One region of the Janthinobacterium sp. P210006 genome, then DNA from elsewhere that is predicted to be linked to it. Evidence: predicted binding sites of a transcription regulator. Region 1 holds the regulator's gene; each other region holds the start of a gene.
The links. The regulator FNR, encoded in region 1, switches genes on or off when oxygen is low (the NO sensors DNR and NnrR bind a similar motif). The targets are predictions, from matches to a motif close to TTGATNNNNATCAA.
Positions count from the first base shown of each region.

Region 1 (5,218 bases):
GTGCGGTTATCGTCGGCCACCAGCAGGCGCAGCTGGCCCAGGGCGGGCGTGCGCCGCGTTTCGGCCGGCTGCGCCAGCATCTCGAACGGTACGCTGAACCAGAAGCGGCTGCCCTTGCCTTCGCTGCTGGCGACGGCGATTTCGCCGCCCATCATGTGGATCAGCTGCTTGCTGATGGCCAGGCCCAGGCCCGTGCCGCCGAAGCGCCGCGTGATGCTCTGGTCGCCCTGCGAAAACGCGGCAAACAGTTGCTGTTGCTGCTGCTCCGTCATGCCGATGCCCGTGTCGCGCACTTCAAAGCGCAGCCAGGCGCTGCCCTGCTGGCTGTCGGCCAGGCTGACGGCCACTACCACTTCGCCGTTCTCCGTGAACTTGATGGCGTTGCCAGCCAGGTTGACGAGGATTTGCTGCAGGCGCTGGGCGTCGCCCACGAGGCGCCGCGGCACGTCGGGCTCGACGGCGATGGCCAGTTCCAGTTCCTTCTCGCCCGCATTCATGGTCATCGTCGTGGCCAGGGTATTCATGACTTCGTCGAGGTCGAATTCGACGGGCGACAATTCCATGCGGCGCGCCTCGATCTTCGAATAATCGAGCACGTCGTTGAGGATGCCCAGCAGCGACTGGCCCGCCACGCGCACCATGGTCAGGTATTTGCGCTGTTCCGTGTCGAGCCTGGTGTTGCCCAGCAAATACACCATGCCCAGCACGGCATTGAGGGGCGTGCGGATTTCATGGCTCATGTTGGCCACGAAGTCGCTCTTCGCGCGGTTGGCCGCCTCGGCCCGGTCGCGCTCCTGTTCCAGCTCTGCCGCGCGCGCTTCGAGTTCTTGCTGCAGGCGGTCGCGTTCGCTCATCAGGCCGTTGAACGCTTCCGTCAGTTCGCCGATCTCGTCGCGCTGCTGCACCGGCACGGGCGTGAAGCGGCTGCCGCTGCTACGCAGGGCCAGCAGGGTGTCGCGCAGGCGCACCAGCGGCGACAGCAGGCGCACGGTCACCCAGCCCAGAACGGCAGCGGCCAGCAGCGAAGCGAGAATGCTCCACAGCACCAGCCGGTACAGCACGCCATCGAATGGTTCGAAGGCGTCTTCGACGGGCAGCGAGGCGGCCAGCAGCCAGTTTACGGACTTCAGGCGCTTGAAGCTGTTGACGGCCGTGACGCCGCGGCTGTTGGTGCTGACCATGCTGCCTTCGCCGTCTTCCTTCAGCAGCTGCGTGGTCGTCAGGTTGGCATTCGGCTTGCGCGGCTGCAGCAAGCGGCTGGTATCGGGGTGCAGCACGTAGCGCGGCACGTCGCCGCGCGTGAGGATGAAGTAATAGCCGCTCTTGCCGATCTTTTCCGAGCGCAGGCGCCCCAGCAGATTGTCCTTGTACAGGCGCAGCACGCCGATCACCACGCCAGCCACCTGGCCATCGGCGTCCAGCACGGGCGCCACCATCTGCACGATGGGCATGCCGCTCGATTTGCCCAGCATCGGTTCGGTGATCATGGGCTGGCGCGTGCGCAGGACGGTCTGGAAATATTCGCGCTCGGCGACGTTGATGCCGGCGCGCCCCGCTACCTCCGGCATGTCGGCCACGACGGCGCCTTGCGCGTCGAGCACCAGCACGTCGTCGAACAGCACCAGCATCGAGCGGCGCGCATAGTATTCGCGCAGCTTGGCGGGCTGGGCGATCAATTCCGGCGGCTGCTGCCGGGCCGTCAGGGTGACGATCTGCAGCAGCATGGCCAGCTTGTCGTCGAGCTCGGCAGCGGTGCGGCTGATCAGGGAAGACTGCTGGCTCAGCAGTACTTTGGTGAAGTCGGCGCGCATGTGCTGCACCTGGATCATGGTGACGAGCGCGATCATGGCGATCGAGGTCAGGCTGGTGGCCAGCGCGACTTTTGCTTTGATGCCGAGAGGCTTCATGATTTCCTTTTCAGTACCGGGCGGCACAGCGGCAGATAATGCTGTCAGGAATTTTCCTATCAATGCCCCAGCTTGGCAAGCGCCGCTGCGCAAATTGCCTTGCCCCATACGGGCTTTTGACGATGTTGCCATATAATTAAAGGCTGGACGTCGTTTATTCGCCGAAATTACCGTGAAATTGGCACACGGCAACCCTGTATGCAGTAAACTTGTTGTTGCATTTTCTAAAAGGTACCGACATGACTGAAGCGTTACTCACTCCAACCTTGCCCACAGTGAACGTGGAGGCGTTGCGTGCGCGATGCTCGACCTGCAGCATGCATCAATTGTGCCTGCCGATGGGCCTGGATGTGGGTGATATGGACCGGCTGGACCAGATCATCGGCCGCCGCCGCAAGATCGCGCGCGGCGCCTCGCTGTTCCGCATCGGGGACTCGTTCCAGAACCTGTATGCGATCCGCCTGGGGCACTTCAAGACCTACCAGATCAATCCGGGCGGCGAAGAGCAGGTGACGGGCTTCCAGATGGCTGGCGAACTGCTGGGCATGGATGCCATCAGCGCCGACCGCCACCACTGTAATGCCGTGGCGCTGGAAGACAGTGAAGTGTGTGAAATTCCGTTTTCCAGCCTGGAACAATTGCTGGGCAATATGCCGACCCTGCTGCGCCATTTCCACCGCATGATGAGCCAGGAAATCACGCGCGAGCAAAGCGTCATGCTGTTGCTGGGCAATATGCAGGCGACCCAGCGTTTTGCCGCCTTCATCGTCAACCTGGCGTCGCGCTATGAGGCACGCGGCTATTCGGGCAGCAATTTCCAGCTGCGCATGTCGCGCGAGGAAATCGGCAACTACCTGGGCCTGACCATCGAGAGCGTCAGCCGCTTATTGTCGAAGTTCAAGAAGGAAGGCTGGCTGCGCGTCTCGAACCGCGAGATCGAGATCCTGCAGCCGGCCAAGCTGAAGGCCATTACGGCCGGCACGGACAACTGCAAGTAGGATTTACAGCTCTTCATCCGCATGCAGCGCGATGCTGCGCTGCAGGGGCCAGGTCCAGATGCCGGACAGGCGCCATTCGCGTTTGTCGTTTTCCACCAGCACTTGCCAGCGGCTGCGCTCGAGCATGGGCAGCGCCACCGAAAAGTTGCCGGCCGCATCAGGCTGCACCAGCAGCTTGATGTCTTTTTCCGGCTGGGTCGCATGCGCCAGGTGCAGCTGCAGCGGCGCCCGATACGCCTTGCCGAAGCTGTGCACGGAACCGCTGAGGCGCGCTGCCGCCACGTCGTACGACAGCTTGCTTGACATGGCCAGGTCGCTGGCGACCGTATCGCGCCGCAAGTCCTGGTTGATCGCCTTGCCCTGCTTGTAATAATCGCCCACCACCAGCGCGTCGGGCTGCGTAAATGCGATATAGCCCATGGTGCTGCCGACGACGACGGACAGGCCGGGGCCGATCATCAGCAGCCATGGCCAGCGATGCTTGTACCACGGCGCCACGGGGGCTTGCAGCTTGAGGCTGTCGGACATGATATTTCTCCTGTTTAAACGGCCAATCCCCATGCGGGGATTGGCCTTCCTGCATTAGCGCGGCACGATGAAGACCGCGCTTTCACGCACGTGTAGCGACGGGTCGTCCAGCGATTGCAGCTCGATCGCAATCTTGTTCGAGCCCTTCTCGCCCACGCCATGCGGCGTGCGCAGGCGGATGGGCCAGCCCAGGGTTTCCGTCGGCTGCAGGGTCACTTCATCGCGCGTCAGCAAGGTCAGGCCCGGCAAGCCGGATACGCTGATTTTAAAATGCTGGCTTTGCTCCGAGGTGTTCATGATCTGCAGCCGGTAGACGTTCTCGATCATGCCGTCTTCCACTTCGCGTCCCATCGAACCGCGGTCGCGGATCACGTCCATTTTCAGGGGCGTGCGCAGGGCCAGCGAGGTACACACGGCGATGATGATCAGGGCCAGGATGGAAGTGTAGATCAGGACGCGCGGGCGCATGGCGCGCTGGCGTATCTGCTTCGAATTGAAGTTGTTTTCCATCGCATGGTCGGTACTGTAGCGTACCAGTCCCCGTGGCCGGTCGACCTTGTCCATCACGCTGTTGCAGGCATCGACGCAGGCGGCGCAGCCGATGCATTCATACTGCAGGCCGTTGCGGATATCGATGCCGGTCGGACACACCTGCACGCACAGGGTACAGTCGATGCAGTCGCCCAGCTTGTCGTTGTTGCCGGCCTTCTTGCTCATGGCGCCACGGGGTTCGCCCCGCTTGGCATCGTAGGTGATGATCAGCGTGTCCTGGTCGAACATGGCGCTCTGGAAGCGCGCGTAGGGGCACATGTATTTGCACACCTGCTCGCGGAGCCAGCCCGCGTTGCCGTAGGTTGCCAGGCTGTAGAACAAGACCCAGAACCATTCCCACGGACCGAAGTTCAGGGTGGTCACCGCCTGCGCCAGTTCCTTGATCGGCGTGAAGTAGCCGACAAAGGTAAAGCCCGTCCACAGGGCGATGGCGCCCCATACCAGGTGCTTGGCCGTCTTCTTGGCCGTCTTGCGCACGGACGGGCCCTGCTTGTCGAGGGCCATGCGCGCGCTGCGCGTGCCCTCGATCTTGCGTTCGACCCACAGGAAGATTTCCGTGTATACCGTTTGCGGGCAGGAAAAGCCGCACCACACCCGCCCGGCAATGGCCGTGACGAGGAACAACAAATACGCACAGATGATCAGCAGGGCCGCCAGGTAGATGAAATCCTGGGGCCACAGCACGACGCCGAAAATGTAGAACTTGCGCGTGGTCAAATCGAACAGCAGGGCTTGCCTGCCATTCCAGGTCAACCACGGCAAGCCGTAGAACGCAAGCTGGGTAAGCCATACGCATACCCATCGCCAGGTAGCGTAGCGTCCTTTGGCCTCGCGAGGGTAGATTTGCTCGCGGGCCGCATACATCTTGATGACTTGAGGTTCCATTACATCATTTCACGGGCGTCTGGGGATTCGACAGGCTCCAGACATACGCCGACAGCACGTGTACCTTGGACTCGCCGAGGAAATCGCTGAAGGCCGGCATGGTGTTGTTGCGACCCTTGCGTACGGTTTCCATGATGGTGTCGGCGCTGCCGCCGTACAGCCAGATCTTGTCCGTCAGGTTGGGCGCGCCCAGCATCTGGTTACCCTTCGCATCGGCGCCATGGCAGGCCATGCAGGCGCCGAACTTGGCCTTGCCCAGCACGGACTTGACGGGGTCCGACGTGGAACCGGACAGGCTCAGCACATAATGGGCCACGTTCTCGACATCCTTTTCGGAGCCCAGGGCGG
Region 1 covers NZ_JAZARD010000004.1:734,373-739,590, forward strand. Annotated here, with positions in the region: gene VPH41_RS23065 (response regulator) at 1-1,907, opposite strand, end outside; gene fnr (fumarate/nitrate reduction transcriptional regulator Fnr) at 2,147-2,905, shown strand; gene VPH41_RS23075 (FixH family protein) at 2,909-3,433, opposite strand; gene ccoG (cytochrome c oxidase accessory protein CcoG) at 3,488-4,870, opposite strand; gene ccoP (cytochrome-c oxidase, cbb3-type subunit III) at 4,875-5,218, opposite strand, start outside.

Region 2 (5,218 bases), on a different contig from region 1:
TCGAAGGTGTGGCCGCACGGCGACTATCCGCTGATCGAAGTGGGCGTGCTGGAACTGAACCGCAATGCGGACAATCACTTTGCCGAAGTGGAACAAGCGGCCTTCAACCCGGCCAACGTGGTGCCCGGCATCAGCTTTTCGCCGGACAAGATGCTGCAAGGCCGGCTGTTTTCGTATGGAGACGCGCAGCGTTACCGCCTCGGTGTCAACCACAGCCATATTCCCGTCAATGCGCCGAAATGCCCGTTCCACAGTTATCACCGCGACGGCCAGATGCGCGTGGACGGCAACCAGGGCGGAACCTTGGGCTACGAGCCGAACAGCGAGCAGGAATGGGCCGAGCAGCCCGATTTCCGCGAACCGCCATTGAGCATCGAAGGCGCGGCCGACCACTGGAACCACCGCGTCGACGAGGATTACTATTCGCAGCCACGCGCCCTGTTCCGCTTGATGAGCCCGGCACAGCAGCAAGCCTTGTTCGACAACACGGCGCGCGCCATTTCCGGCGCCTCGGAGCAAGTCAAGCAACGCCACATCGGCAACTGCACCCTGTGCGACCCCGCTTATGGCGCGGGCGTGGCCGAAGCGATCGGCCGCCTGAGCAAATAAGGCGCGCCGGCAAGACCAGCGGCTTGGCAAGGAGGGCGAAGGTTCAGGAGGGCCGCCAGTGAACCGGGCCCTCCGCCGCAACGGCCCGCGGGATGGGCACCAGCCGCATCATAACCTGCCACGCGGTGGCCGATCCAAACGCGCCGAAGCACGGCCTGCCCCTCTGCCCGCCTGCTGCCTCGCTGGCGGGCAAGCCGCGGGTAAGCTTCTGATTGGCGTGAAGGCAAGCCCGCCGCGCCAGCGCGCTACCAGCGCTGGATGTCGATCTGGCCCGTGATGCTCGTTTCCACCGGATAGCCTTCGACCTGCAAGGGCACGCGCCGCTTGACGGACGAGTCGCGCAGATACACGACGAGCGCTTCCTTGCCGACGGCGTTGCGTCCCAGGCTCACGCCTTCCACGCCGTCGATGGCCATCAGCGCCCGCTCATTGCGCCGCTTGGCCGCTTCCAGCCGGCCCTGGGGCACGGCAGGGGCGTACCCTGCGCCGGCAGCGCCCTGGCCAAGGGGCTCGTCCGGCAAATACGGCATGGCGGCATCCTCGAAGACGGCATATGGCGATTGTGCAAATTTACTGTTTGACATGACACACCCTCCTGATGCATTCCATGATACACCCGGTCATCGGGCGCCGCCGCGCGCTTCGCCGGGCACGCAGGCGGCTGCTCCTGCCAGCAGCCTGCCCCGGCAAAGACGCTCAGGAAGACGCATCAGGCGACGCTCGCAGCCGGCACAGGCCCTCAATCATCATCGTGCAAAAGGCAGCGTTATGCAAGGCGGCGTGACGCGCCCGCTTGCTTCTGAAAGCGTACTCAAGTGTACAAATTGATGTCGAGCGCCACCACCACGCGCCGCATCTGGTTGGCAAACGTGATGTTGCCGCCGCCGGCAAACAGCAGGCCCACGGGATTGCGCTGCTGGTTCCAGGTCCAAATGGACGAGCCGGAATCGCCGCCCGCGCTGAACGCCCCGCTGACGCCCGTGATGGCGATCTGGTCCTGGAATAGCGCAATCCGGCCGCCGCCGTAGTTGACGTTGATGGTGGCGCCCAGCCCCGTGATGCGGCCCTGCGTCAATTGCGTCGTGCGCCCGGATTTACCGACCAGCATGCCCAGCGCAGGCGCCACCAGCGCATTGCTGATGCGGAAATAGGCAGGCACGCCGCCGCTCAGGTAAACCAGTTCGGGCCGCACCCGGTCAGGCCAGGCCCAGCCGGTGGCGCAGTCGACAAAGTTGACGCCGCCGCTGAAATTGATGGGCACGAAACGCTCAAGCACGGCCACCTGGTCTTGCGGACAGCGGCCGCCGTCGATGGGGCCAGGCTGCACGATGCAATCGTTGAACACGCCGCCGTTGGAATTGGCCAGTACATGATTATTGCTCAGTATCATCAGGCGGCTGTTGCGCGGCGCGCTGCGCCCCACGGCCAGGCAGCCGATGGTGCCGGCCGTGATGCGGAAATGCCCGACCGACACCCCACCCGGCGCCGGGCGCAGACGGAAGCGGTGCGGTTGCGCATCGATCACGCCCGTGACGACGATGTTGACGGGCACCTTGTCGCTGGCCACGGCGCGCACGCCCATGGCGCCCACGATGGCGGCCTTGGCGCGGTCGACGGACGTGGGTTCGGCCACGTACAGGGTCAGGGCCGGCAAGCCCGGTTCGCCCGACGAGCTGTCGCTGGCCCCCTCGCCCAGGCCGATGGACACACCCTGGATATTGCCGCCATCGCTGAAGGCATCGGCCGCGCGCACGCCGCTCGCCTGGGAGATGCTTTGGCGCATGCCGTCTTCGATGCTGCGCTTGATTTCCAGCAATTCCATGCTGACGCCGCTCAAGGCGTCGGGCACGTCCGAGACGGATGCGCTCTCGGCCGCATTGTCGTCGTCGCCTGGGACGGAAAATTGACCGACGGCCTCTTCATCGTCGGCGCTTTGTCCCCTGCCGCTGCTGCCAGGCGGGGCGCTGAAACCATTTTCATTGCCTATCATCATGTTCTCCTCGTGGGTCGCTGCAAGCTTCCAGTGTGGGCGGGCCGCGCCAGCCGGTATTGATCTGGATTCAACTACGCTGGCGCACGGCTGGCCTGCCTCACCAGAGGGCGGCGAAGACAAAAATAGTTCCCTCGTCAAGGTTGAGCGAGATCAGGCGTGCGGGCAGAGGCGGCGCCGTATACTTGGCCGACACGCTGGAACTGGGCCTGCCCCACGGCAGCAACGGCAGCAACGGTATGGATGGGGAAACAATGACGAGCCCTGGTATGACACGCCAATCCGACGACAACGCGCCTGCGGCAACAGCGCCTGCGGGCGAGCTGGCAGGCACTGCTGGCGCAGAAGCCACCGGCCCGCACGCCGCCCAGCATGCGGGTTTCGTGCTCGGCATGGCGGCCTGGGCGGAAAAACACCGCATCAGCCCCTGGCGCGGCAGTTTTGCCGACTTCCTCGAGCAGATCTTGCCGGGCCGGGCAGCCCTGCTGGCGCGCAGCGCGCACCAGTACCTGTGGGACATGATGCGCTGGAACGGCCACACCGATGACAGCGGGCGCTTCCGCTGCCGCTTGTTCGACGACGAGCTGTTCGGCATCGACGAAGCGATCGACCGCGTTGCCGCCTACTTCAAGGCGGCCGCGGCCGGTTCCGAGGTGGGCCGGCGCATGTTGCTGTTGCTGGGCCCGCCATCGGGCGGCAAGTCGACCATGGTGATCCTGCTCAAGCGGGGCCTGGAAGAATACAGCCACAGCAGCGAGGGGGCGCTGTACGGCATCGCCGGCTGTCCCGTTCACGAATCGCCGCTGCACCTGGTGCCGCACAGCATGCGCGCTGACTTTCGCGCCAGCTATGATGCCGAGCTGCATGGCGACCTGTGCCCCCACTGCCGCACACGCCTGGAAGAACAGTACGGGGGCGACTTCCTGCGCATGCCCGTCGAGCGCATCCATCTGTCCGAGGCGGGCCGCTGCGGCATCGGCACGTATGCGCCGCACGACCCCACCACGGCCGACCTGGCCGACCTGGTGGGCTCCGTCGACCTGTCGAAAGTGGCGCAGTACGGCGACGAAGGCGATCCACGCGCCTGGTCGTGGTCCGGCGCCGTGTATGCGGCCAGCCGCGGCATGCTGGAAATGATCGAGATCCTCAAGGTCAAGCGGGAATTCCTCTACCTGCTGCTGACCCTCACGCAGGAAAAGAATGTCAAGGTGTCGCGTTTCCCCCTGATCTACCTCGATGAAACCATTCTCGCGCACACGAATCTGGCTGAATTTCGCAAATTCCTGCAAGAAAGCGAGAATGAGGCGCTGCTCGACCGCATGGTCATCGTGCAAGTGCCGTACACGCTCAATTACCGCGAGGAAGCACGCATCTACCGCAAGCTGATCCTGGCGGCCGCGCCCGCCTTCCGCGACGTGCACCTCGACCCGCACGTGCTGCATGCGGCAGCCGTGTTTGCCATCCTCAGCCGCTTGCCCGAAGCGGACGACAAGGAAGCCGAACTGGTCAAGAAGCTGCGCATCTACGCGGACGAGGACGTCGACGACCTGCAACCGGCCGACATCCGCCGCATGCGCGAGCGCGACAAGGCGCCGGACGAAGGCCTGTCGGGCGTGTCTCCCCGTTTCGTCATCAATGCCCTGTCGCACGCCATCATTTCCGCCCAGCGCAACAGCCTTTCCACCATGGACGTGCTGCTGGCCCTGAAGGATGGCATTGAAAACGATGCGCGCATCGAGCCCCGGCGCAAGCGCAAGTGGGTCGATTACCTGGTACTCACGCGCAAGGATTTCTATAACCGCTGGGTCAAGGCCGATGTGCACAAGGCCTTGTTCGTTTCATTTGAGCAAGAAGCACAAGACTTGCTGAACAAATACCTCGATGAAGTGGAAGCCATGCTGGACAACCGCCAGATCCGCGATCCCATCACCAGCGAAGAGCGCCGTCCCGACGAGCGCTTCCTGCGCGCCGTGGAAGAAAAAATCCATATCAGCGACTCGGGCAAGCAGTCGTTCCGGCAAGAAGTGGTACGCAAGGCCATGAGCGCGTTCAAGCGGGGAGAAGCGTTTGGCCTGGCCAGCCATGCGCAGCTGCACGACGCCATCCAGCAATACCTGTTCGAGCAGCGGCGCGACGTGCTGCGCCTGGTGGGCTCCGCAAAGCGCCCCGATGACGACGTGCGGGCCAGGATTTCCGCCGTCGAGCAGCGCCTGGTCGACGAATATGGCTATGACGCCCATAGCGCGCGCGAAGCGCTCAACTACGTGACCACCTTGCTGGCGCAGGAATAGCCATGTCCGCCACCACCTCGCCAGGCAGCGGCAACCACGATGGCGGCCCAGCGCGCGACGCCGCAGCAGGCGCTGCAGGCGGAGCAGCCCCGGTTTCGGCCGCGCCGGCCCTGGCCCAGCCGTGGTATGCGCTGTTCTCGCGCGGCGCGCGCGACTGGCTGCGCCACAACCAGAAAGTGCGAGAAGCCGTGCAGGCGCACTTGCCCGAGCTGATCGCCACGCCCGACCTGATCGGCGGACCGCAGCAGCGCACGGTGCACGTGCCCATGCGCCTGCTCGAACATGCGCGTTTCCGCCTGGCGCCCGCGCGCAACAGCGTGGGCGCGGG
Region 2 covers NZ_JAZARD010000002.1:327,299-332,516, reverse strand. Annotated here, with positions in the region: gene VPH41_RS09870 (catalase) at 1-609, shown strand, start outside; gene VPH41_RS09865 (hypothetical protein) at 855-1,193, opposite strand; gene VPH41_RS09860 (hypothetical protein) at 1,421-2,602, opposite strand; gene VPH41_RS09855 (serine protein kinase) at 2,869-4,890, shown strand; gene VPH41_RS09850 (DUF444 family protein) at 4,893-5,218, shown strand, end outside.
Region 2: a site for FNR is predicted at 2,659-2,672, ahead of VPH41_RS09855 (serine protein kinase). Genes of this name have one in related genera too.

Region 3 (5,218 bases), 730 kb from region 1:
GCCTTCTTCACTCACGCGGCATTGCTGGATCAGGCTTTCGCCCATTGTCCAAAATTCCCCACTGCTGCCTCCCGTAGGAGTCTGGACCGTGTCTCAGTTCCAGTGTGGCTGGTCGTCCTCTCAGACCAGCTACTGATCGATGCCTTGGTAGGCTTTTACCCTACCAACTAGCTAATCAGATATCGGCCGCTCCACGAGCATGAGGTCTTGCGATCCCCCACTTTCATCCTTAGATCGTATGCGGTATTAGCGTAACTTTCGCTACGTTATCCCCCACTCCAGGGTACGTTCCGATATATTACTCACCCGTTCGCCACTCGCCACCAGAGCAAGCTCCGTGCTGCCGTTCGACTTGCATGTGTAAGGCATGCCGCCAGCGTTCAATCTGAGCCAGGATCAAACTCTTCAGTTTAATCTCTGTTACTTTGCCCTTTTACAGGCACCATCATTACTGATGGGTCGCTCACTCAAAAAACTGACAGGCCACTACTTGCGTAGCGCCTATTTCATTATTTCTTGTGAACATTTGATATTTTAAGTATTACAGCAATCCGAAGATTACTGCTGCACTGACATCAAATGCCCACACTTATCGACTGTTAATTGTTAAAGAACTGTATTCGGTACTGCTTTCGCGCTATCGACAAAGCGTTGTGTTTGTCAGCTGCGAAGAAGGAAGAGTATGAAGCGTTTTCAGCATTTCGTCAACCTTCTTTTTCGCCGTTTGCTACTGCATCCGGCTCCCTCTGTTTCGCTAAAACCACTGCGTTGCATCGGGGAGGCGAATCATATCAAAGACCGTCGAAGTTTGGCAAGCGCTTTTCCAGGAAAGCGTGCATGCCTTCTTTTTGCGCAGGCGTACCAAAGGCCGCCTGGAATAAACGGCGCTCGTAGGCAACACCATCGGTCAAGGTCGTTTCAAACGCGCGGTTGACGCAATCCTTGATCATCATGGCCACCGAGATCGGCATGGCGGCGATGGTCTTGGCGGCAGCCAGGGTTTCTTCCAGTAATTTATCGGCCGGCACCACGCGCGACACCAGGCCGATGCGTTCCGCTTCCGCTGCGTCGATGGTGCGCGCCGTCAGCAGCAGGTCCATGGCCTTGGCCTTGCCGATGGCGCGCGGCAAGCGCTGCGTACCGCCCGCACCCGGCGTGACGCCGACCTTGATTTCCGGCTGGCCGAATTTGGCGCTGTCGGCAGCGATCAGGAAATCGCACATCATGGCCAGTTCGCAGCCGCCGCCCAGCGCGTAGCCAGCTACGGCGCCCACCACGGGTTTGCGCACGCGCAAGATATGTTCCCAATTGCGGCTGATGTAGCCCTGGGTAAAGGTGTCCGGGTAAGTGTAGTCGGCCATGGCGGCAATGTCGGCGCCGGCGGCAAACGCTTTTTCGCCGCCCGTGAGCACGATACAGCCGATATTGTCGTCGGCGTCGAACTTCAGCAAGGCGTCGCCCAGCTCATTCATCATGTTGTCGTTCAAGGCGTTGAGCGCCTTCGGGCGGTTCAGGCGGATGACCGCCACTTTGTCCTGGATTTCGATGATCAGGTCTTCGTATTGCATATAGTCTCCTCTGGATGAACACGGTAGCGACGATTGTAGCGGCTAACGGCAGCGGCGCGGCAGGTGCGCTGCTATTATTGTGAGCCTGATCATTTTCATATCGAGCAAGATATTTTCTCTTCATTCTTCCAGCATTGCGTCCGCTACCTGCGCGGCGACGGCAGCGCCGCCAGCGCCAATTTTCGCCGCTTGTGGTTCAGCAACGGCCTCAATTGCTTCGGCGCCCAGATCACCTCGCTGGCCCTGCCCCTGTGCGCCGTGCTGTTGCTGCATGCGACGCCGGAACAGATGGGCGTCCTGGTCGCCCTGCAGGCGCTGCCGTTCGCCCTGTTCGGCTTGCCCGTCGGCGTACTGCTGGACCGGCGCAGCAAACACCCGATCATGCTGTTCAGCGAAAGCATGTCGGGCCTGGCCCTGGCCAGCGTGGCCGTGGCCTATTGGTGCGGCGTGCTGTCCATGCCCTGGTTATATATAGTGGGCTTCATTATCGGCACGGGCTTCGTCGTCGGCGGCGGCGCCGAACAAGTCTTTCTGACCTTCCTGGTGGGACGTGATGGCTTGATCGATGCGCAATCGAAATTTGCTGCTACCGAATCGGCATCACGCCTGATCGGTCCCGGCCTGGCTGGCGTGCTGGTACAAGTCTTGTCGGCACCGGTCGCCATCCTGTGCACGGCCTGCGGCTACCTGGTTTCCGTCTTCAATTTGCGCGCCATGAGCGTGCGCGACCCGCGACCCGCGCCGTCCGACAAACACGCCCTGCGCGACATCGCCGACGGCTTGCTATTTGTCTGGCGTGAACCGCTGCTGCGCGCGCTGGCGTGGGGTGCCGGCATCTGGCATTTCCTGTTTTACGCCAGCATGGCCTTGACGGTACTGTTTGCCACGCGCGACCTGGGCATGAGCCCCGGCGTACTGGGCATGACGCAGATGCTCGGTGGCGCCGGCGTCTTGCTCAGCGCCTTCATCGTCAAGCCGCTGACGAAGCGCTACGGCGCCGGCCGCACCATCCTGATCGGGCTGGCGTCGACTTCCGTGTGCTTTGCCCTGACGCCCACCATCCCCGCCGCCCTGTTCGGCAGCGCAGCCGCCAGCGCCGTGGCCTATGCCGTGCTGATGTTCTTTTTCGATTGCGGCGTGATGCTGTTCTTTATTCCCTACCTGGGCTTGCGCCAGAAAGTCACGCCCGACCCCATGCTGGGCCGCATGACTTCGACCATGCGCTTCCTGACGGTGGCAACGGCGCCGCTGGGCGCGCTGGCCGCCGGCTGGATCGCGGAACACTTTGGCGTGCGCAATGGCCTGGCCTGCATCGCGGCCGGCAGCATCCTGTTGACGGTGGCCATGGTGTGGGGCACGCCGCTGCGTAGCGTGCGCACCTGAAGCAATGAACGGGCATACACTGCTGAAAGATTGCCTTGGCGACACTATTCACGCCAAAGCTTGCGAGGTTTGATTTACATCAAGGTTTTAATTAATGTAAATCCATAAGCTGTCTTACATCACTTGAGGAGCACGCTATGTTTAACACCATCTTATTTCCCACCGACGGTTCGCCGTTGTCCGACAAAGCGGCCGAGACCGCCCTCGCCTTCGCCCAATTAAACAAGGCCAAGCTGGTCGCCATCAGCGTGGTGCAACCGTTCCCGTTCTCGCCGATGGCCGATGGCGGCATCGTGCTCGACGCCGGCCTGTACGAGCAACAGATGCAGGAAGCCTCGCAGCGCGCCATCGACAAGATCGGCGAAGCGGCGCGCGCCGCCGGCGTCCCCTTTGAAGGCGTGGTGGCCGTCTCGCCCAGCCCGCACGAGGAAATCGTGAATGCGGCGCAAACCTACCATTGCGACATCATCCTGATGGCCTCGCATGGCCGCAAGGGCTTGAACAAGCTGTTCGTGGGCAGCGAAACGCAAAAAGTGCTGGCGCATACCCATCTGCCAGTGATGGTCCTGCGCTGACACCTGAGCCAAGCAGCTGCGCGTCGCAGGACGCAACCCACTGCCGCGCGTAACGGTTTTGCCAGGTGTGATTCAGCAAGCGCCGACCTTGCCCCCGGCGGCGCCAGCATCGTCTAGCGCGCCGGCGCCTGCTTCGGCAACAACACCCACACGGCGCCGCTTTGTTTCATGCGGCCCGCATTCTCCGCCGCTTCCGCACCGAAACCAAAGAAGTAATCGACCCGGATGGGCCCGCGAATGGCGCCGCCCGTATCCTGCGCCATCACCAGGCGCTGCATGGGGATATCGCTGTTGGCTTGCGTGGTGGCCAGGAACACGGGCGCGCCCAGCGGCACGAAGCGCGAATCGATGGCCACCGAACGCTGCGGCGTCAACGGCACGCCCAGCGCCCCCTTCGGCCCCACCTTGGGATCGGGCAGGCGCTCTTCCTTGAAGAACACATAGCTGGGATTGGCGTTGAACAACTCATCCTTGCGCGTGGGATGGCCGGCGATCCACGCCTTGATGCCCTGCGCGGACGCCTGGCTCAAGGTCAGTTCGCCCTTGTCGACCAGGTAGCGGCCGATCGACTTGTACGGGTGGCCATTCTGGTCCGCGTACGCCACGCGCACGGTTTCCTGCGTATCGGTCAGTTGCACGCGCCCGGAGCCCTGCACTTGCAGGAAGAACGCCTCCACTTCGTCATCTACCCACAGCAATTCCTTGCCCGTGACGGACGTGGCGCGCTCGATGTCGGCGCGCGTGGCATACGGCACTACCTTCTTGCCCACCAACTTGCCCCGCAAGCGCATGTTCTTCAGTTCCGGATACACGCCGGCCAGGTCTACCGTGACAAGATCGTCGGGCACCTTGTACAGCGGCGTCTGGTATGGCCCGCCGCGCTTGCGCGCGCCATGCAGCAATGGCTCGTAATAACCGGTCACCAGTCCAGTATTGGCGCCATCGGCAGCCACCACTTGATTTGGCACAAAGAACGTTTCGAAAAACAGACGGATGGCCTTGTCGCTGTCGGCATTCACCTGGCGCGCGATGGTGCACGATTCTTTCCAGTCAGGACGCTTGACCAGCACGCCGCACGAAGCCATGAAGGCGGGCCAGGCCGCGCGCATGTCATCGCGGGCCCAGCCAGGCAAGGCGGCGAACTTGGCGGGCACGAAGGTGGGGGCGGCCGCATCCGTGGCGTCCTTGGTCTCCTTGACATCGGCCGGCTTGGCCGGCACGGGCTTGACGACGGTCGGGGCTATCGCGGGCGCCTTGTCGCCGGCAGCGCCGGGCGCTACCGGTGGCGTGGTACAGGCAGAAAGAGCAAGCGCGACGGCACTGACTGAAACGAGTAGACTACCGCGTGTCAATAAACGACGGTTCAATAATAAGCTGCGGGTAAATAACATAGGGGTGCGTATGTGGATCTTGATGATAGAAGCGCTGGTGGCGTTCTTCTTGCTGGCATTTATAGTCTGGTGGACCATGTATTCGGGCAAGAAGCCCGCACCACCGGCGCGCAAACAGCTCAGCGAAGAACAGGACAGCGCCGAAAAACTGAAATAAGGGGCGCAAGGCCCCCACTTCCTTAATGCAGGGTGCGCGGCACCGACAGCACGAACTCGGGAATCGGCGCTTCGAACTGATGGCCATCTTCGGCCACACAAAAGTATTCGCCGTGCATCGAACCTTGCGGCGTGCCCAGCATGG
Region 3 covers NZ_JAZARD010000004.1:177-5,394, forward strand. Annotated here, with positions in the region: partial or broken rRNA gene VPH41_RS19730 (16S ribosomal RNA) at 1-412, opposite strand, end outside; gene VPH41_RS19735 (enoyl-CoA hydratase) at 792-1,568, opposite strand; gene VPH41_RS19740 (MFS transporter) at 1,758-2,951, shown strand; gene VPH41_RS19745 (universal stress protein) at 3,089-3,526, shown strand; gene mltA (murein transglycosylase A) at 3,640-4,878, opposite strand; gene VPH41_RS19755 (hypothetical protein) at 4,940-5,074, shown strand; gene apaG (Co2+/Mg2+ efflux protein ApaG) at 5,097-5,218, opposite strand, start outside.
Region 3: a site for FNR is predicted at 3,021-3,034, ahead of VPH41_RS19745 (universal stress protein). Genes of this name have one in related genera too.

Region 4 (5,218 bases), on a different contig from region 1:
GGCGAATATCTCGGCCACGTGTTCGAGGAAAGCCTGGCGCAGGATGTCCGATGGGGGCGCGATGCCGGCAGCGACCATGGCCTGGTCGACGGCGTCGTACCGGAACATCTCGCCCGTGTACATCCACAGCTTGTCGGCCGCGGCCTGCGTTTTCGCATGGCTTTCCGCCGTGCCGTCGCCGAGGCGCACGATCAGGTCGCCGCTGCGGCGCAAGTGATACGTCACTTCCTTGATCGATTTTTGCGCCACCTCGACGATGCGCGCATCCGCCGATTTCGCCAGTTCCAGCAGCTGGAAGTAGTGCCAGCTGTCGAAGAAAAACTGGCGCATCATGGTGTCAGCGTAGTTGCCGTTCGGCTGTTCGACCAGCAGGCAATTCTTGAAATCGTGGGCATCGCGCAAAAAGGCGATGTCGTCTTCGTCGCGGCCCGCGTTTTCCAGCTCGGCCGCATAGCTGAACCACAAACGCGTCTGGCCCAGCAGGTCCAGCGCCACGTTGGTCAGCGCCATGTCCTCTTCCAGCGCGGGACCCTTGCCGCACAGCTGCGACAGCTGCTGGCTGAGGATCAGGGCGTTGTCACCCAGGCGCAGCAAGTAGTTAACCTTGTCATCCATTGCCGGTGCTCCCATCACAGGTTCTTGACTTCTTCCGGCATCGGGAAGAAGGTGGGATGGCGGTACACCTTGCTGTTCGATGGCTCGAACAGGGCGCCCTTGTCGCCGGGGCTGCTGGCGACGATATCGGCTGCGCGCACCACCCAGATGCTCACGCCTTCATTGCGGCGCGTGTAGACGTCGCGCGCATGGTTGACCGCCATGGTGGCGTCGGAAGCGTGCAGGCTGCCCACATGCTTGTGCGCCAGGCCGTGCTGGCTGCGGATGAAAACTTCCCACAAAGGCCATTCTTTGCTCATGTTGCTATTCCCTTTTATAGATGTTTTCAGGCTGCCGCTTTTTCGTTCGCGGCTTGCTTGTCTGCGTAGGCGACCAGGGCATCGCGGAACCACTCGCCGTCCTCATACGCTTTCACGCGCGTTTGCAGGCGTTCGCGGTTGCACGGGCCATTGCCCTTCAGGACATTGTTGAACTCGGACCAGTCAATCTCGCCGAATTCATAGTGGCCCATTTCCGCGTTGAACTTCAGGTCGGGATCGGGCACGGTCAGGCCCAGGTATTCGATCTGCGGCACGGTCTGGTCGACCATGCGCTGGCGCAGCTCATCGTTCGAGAACAGCTTGATGCGCCATTGCGCCGACTGGGCGCTGTTGACGGAAGCGGCGTCCGATGGGCCGAACATCATCAGCGACGGCCACCACCAGCGGTTCAAGGCATCCTGCGCCATGGCTTTCTGTGCCGGGGTGCCCTTGCACAGCGACATCATGATGTCGTAACCCTGGCGCGCATGGAACGATTCTTCCTTGCAGACGCGGATCATGGCGCGCGCATACGGACCGTACGAGCAGCGACACAGGGGAATCTGGTTGATGATGGCGGAACCGTCGACCAGCCAGCCGATGGCGCCCATGTCGGCCCACGACAGCGTGGGATAGTTGAAGATGCTGGAATACTTGGCTTTGCCCGAGTGCAAGGCGGCCAGCAAGTCGTCGCGCGACACGCCCAGGGTTTCCGCGGCGCTGTACAGGTACAGGCCGTGACCGGCTTCGTCCTGGATCTTGGCCAGCAGGATCGACTTGCGTTTCAGGGTGGGGGCGCGCGTGACCCAGTTACCTTCAGGCAACTGGCCGACGATTTCCGAGTGCGCATGCTGCGAAATCTGGCGGATCAGGGTCTTGCGGTAAGCGTCCGGCATCCAGTCCTTGGCCTCGATCTTGATGCCTTCGTCGATGCGGGCCTGGAAAGCGCGCTCTTCTTGACCCATGTCATCGATGGAACGGACGTTTTTGAGGCCGGTTTCAACCATTTGTGCGTACATGATCTGTCTCCCATGTCTTTGATTTTGCGCAGCAACGCGGTGCGATGAACAGATAATACGATACAAAAATCGATTTGCATACACTTGATTTGAGTCATTTTAAAAAATCGTATCTTGTGCAGCTTTTTTGTGCGTATGATATTGCTTATGAGAAAACACGACGGCAGCGCTACCCGCGCCTCCGGCAAATTATTGACGCGCTACCCGCGCAGCCAAGTAAACTGCTGCTTTTATTGAATCGACCGCAACACGGCCAGACCGGAACCACATGAAGAACACCCGCTGCACGGCATGGATAGCCGATTTCCTGGAACGCGACCCGCCGCGCTCGAAGTCCCTGGTAATGACCATCTTTGGCGATGCCATCGTGCCGCGCGGGGGCGCCATCTGGCTGGGCAGCCTGATCGAACTGCTGGCGCCATTCGGCGTGAACGACCGTTTGTTGCGCACCAGCGTGTTCCGCCTGGCCCAGGAGGGCTGGCTCAGCTCGCAGCGCGACGGCCGCCGCAGCGCCTATACGATACGCCCGGAGGCGCTGGCCCGCTTCGAGCGCGCCTATCGCCGCATCTATGCGCCACTGGTCGTGCACTGGGATGGCAGCTGGACCCTGGTGATCGGGCCGGCCGGCAGCATCGGCGCCGCCGAGCGGGGGGCGCTGCGCAAGGAATTATTATGGGCCGGCTATGGCTTGATCTCGCCGGGCATCTTTGGCCATCCGGCCAGCAATACGGAGGCGCTGGAAGATATCCTGGTGCGCAATGAGGTGCAGGGCAAGCTGTATGTCTGCCACACCACGGAATTGCCGGGTGTCAGCACGCGCCCCCTGCGCGACATGGTGGGCGAATGCTGGGATCTGTCGGAAGTGATGGCCGGCTACCAGAAATTCATCGCCAGCTTCCAGCCGCTGCTGACCTTGCTGCAAGAAGAGCCCGTATTCGATGCGGAACAGGCATTCGTCATCCGCTCGCTGCTGACGCACGCCTACCGCCGCGTACAATTGCACGATCCGCAATTGCCCGTCGAACTGCTGCCCGAACCGTGGCCCGGCACGCAGGCATATGCGCTGGCGCGCGACCTGTACCGCATCACGTATGCGTCCGCCGAGGAACATATCCTGGCCACCTTGCGGCGCGAAGATGAACAGGCGCCCGATGTGGAGCCGTGGTTTTTTGAACGTTTCGGTGGACTTGATACCTGAACCCAACGGCCCGGCAGCGGGGGCGCTTCCTTCGGAATCGGAATACGCTCCATTGGCCCCTGTTCCCCTGAGGCTCTGCCCCCGGCCCTGGCGTTTGCGGTGACGATATCAAACCCGCCTCAAGCTACTGCTTCGCCACTTGCTTGGCGCCAGCCAATAAATCCTGCCCCAGCTTTTCCAGCGCATTGGCCTGCACCAGCATGGTATCGAGGATGGCGATATTGAAGCTGAATTCGGCCGGCGTCGTATAGCCGGGGAAACGTATGATGCGCAGCAATTCCTGCAAGGTCGTGCCCTTGCCCAGGTGCGCCAGGGCGTCGCTGAGGGCGCTGATTTTCTTTTCCAGATCGCGTATATGGTTGCCGTTGTCGTCCATGATGATCTCCCCGTGGTGGAGCTATCACGTTAGCAAAGCATGTCCGTCATCGTTTGCGCCAGCACAAAGGGCGCCGCAAAACAGGTATCATCGCGCCATTGCACACGATGCAAAACCCATACGTTTTTATCAGGAACACTCATGACCATTAAAATCAGCCAGCAATTCGACGCCGGCGCGATCGAGGTGCTGCGCGCCGACGATGCCCAATCCATCGAGCTGAACATCCGCAAGGATTCCCACGCCGACATCACGCAGTGGTTTTACTTCCGCCTGCAAGGCGCACAAGGCGAGGCGTGCAAGATCCGCTTCCTGAACGCAGGCAAGTCGGCCTACCCGGACGGCTGGAAAGACTACCAGGCCGTGGCCAGCTACGACCGCGAAACGTGGTTCCGCGTGCCCACCAGCTTTGACGGCACGGTGATGACCATCGAACATACGCCGGAAGAGGAAAGCGTGTACTACGCGTATTTCGAGCCGTACCCATGGGACCGCCACCTGGCCCTGATCGACAGCGCGCAAGCGTCGCCGCTGGTGCGCTTGATCGACCTGGGCAGCACCGTGGAAGGCCGCGACATGAATCTGCTGGTCGTCGGCGACGCCGATGCCGAAAAGAAAGTCTGGGTCATCGCGCGCCAGCATCCCGGTGAAACGATGGCGGAATGGTTTGTCGAAGGCATGCTCGAAGCCTTGCTGGACCAGGCCAACCCGTTTGCCCGCCAGTGCCTGCAGGACGCCGTCTTCTACGTGGTGCCGAACATGAACCCGGACGGTTCCGTGCATGGCAACCTGCGCACCAACGCGGCGGGCGCCAACCTGAACCGCGAATGGATGACGCCGACGATGGAACGCAGCCCGGAAGTATTCCTGGTAAAACAGAAAATGCATGAAATCGGCTGCGACCTGTTCCTCGACGTGCATGGCGACGAAGGCTTGCCGTACGTGTTCGTGGCCGGCAGCGATGCGCTGGAAAATTTCACGCCAGCACAAAAGGCCCAGCAAGACCGCTTCATCGCCGACTTCAAGGTGGCCAGCCCCGACTTCCAGGATGAGCACGGCTATGAAGATGGCCCGTTCACGCCGGAAGTGCTGACCATGGGTTCGCCCCACATCACCCATGCTTTCGGCTGCCTGTCGCTGACGCTGGAACTGCCGTTCAAAGACAACGCCAACGATCCCGACCCGCAAACGGGCTGGAGCGGCGCCCGCAGCGCCGCCCTGGGCGCGGCAGTACTGCAGCCTATCCTGGCAACCCTGCGCGCCTAAACGATAACCCGGCAGCACCCGCAGTCACGCGGCCCGCCCCTTGCAGGCGGGCCGCGCTTTTCTCTCAGCCCTTCGCTACCTTGCGCAAGGCTTCCACCAGCCGGTCCAGATGCGACTCGGGCGTAAAGATGCCCGGCGTCACGCGCACGCACGCGCCACTGGCAAGGCCGTCGCGCGGCACGGCAAAGATGCCGTGTTCCTGCACCAGTTTTTTCGACAGCGCATAGCTGTCGGCCACGCTCGTCCTGCCCTTCAGACGGAACGAGGCGATGGCGCTCGTCAGGCGCGGGTCCGCTGACGCCAGCACCTCGATGCCCTCGATGGCGCGTGCCGCCTCCACCCAGCGGTTGCGCAGCAGCCGCAGCCGCGCCTGCTTGTTGGCCACGCCGATCTGCGCGTGCAAGTCCAGCGCCGCCGGCAGACTCAGGTAGGCGGCAAAATTGAC
Region 4 covers NZ_JAZARD010000001.1:393,638-398,855, reverse strand. Annotated here, with positions in the region: gene paaC (1,2-phenylacetyl-CoA epoxidase subunit PaaC) at 1-615, opposite strand, end outside; gene paaB (1,2-phenylacetyl-CoA epoxidase subunit PaaB) at 630-914, opposite strand; gene paaA (1,2-phenylacetyl-CoA epoxidase subunit PaaA) at 941-1,933, opposite strand; gene paaX (phenylacetic acid degradation operon negative regulatory protein PaaX) at 2,202-3,131, shown strand; gene VPH41_RS01775 (hypothetical protein) at 3,256-3,507, opposite strand; gene VPH41_RS01770 (M14 family metallopeptidase) at 3,649-4,773, shown strand; gene VPH41_RS01765 (aminotransferase class V-fold PLP-dependent enzyme) at 4,838-5,218, opposite strand, start outside.
Region 4: a site for FNR is predicted at 2,018-2,031, ahead of paaA (1,2-phenylacetyl-CoA epoxidase subunit PaaA). Genes of this name have one in related genera too.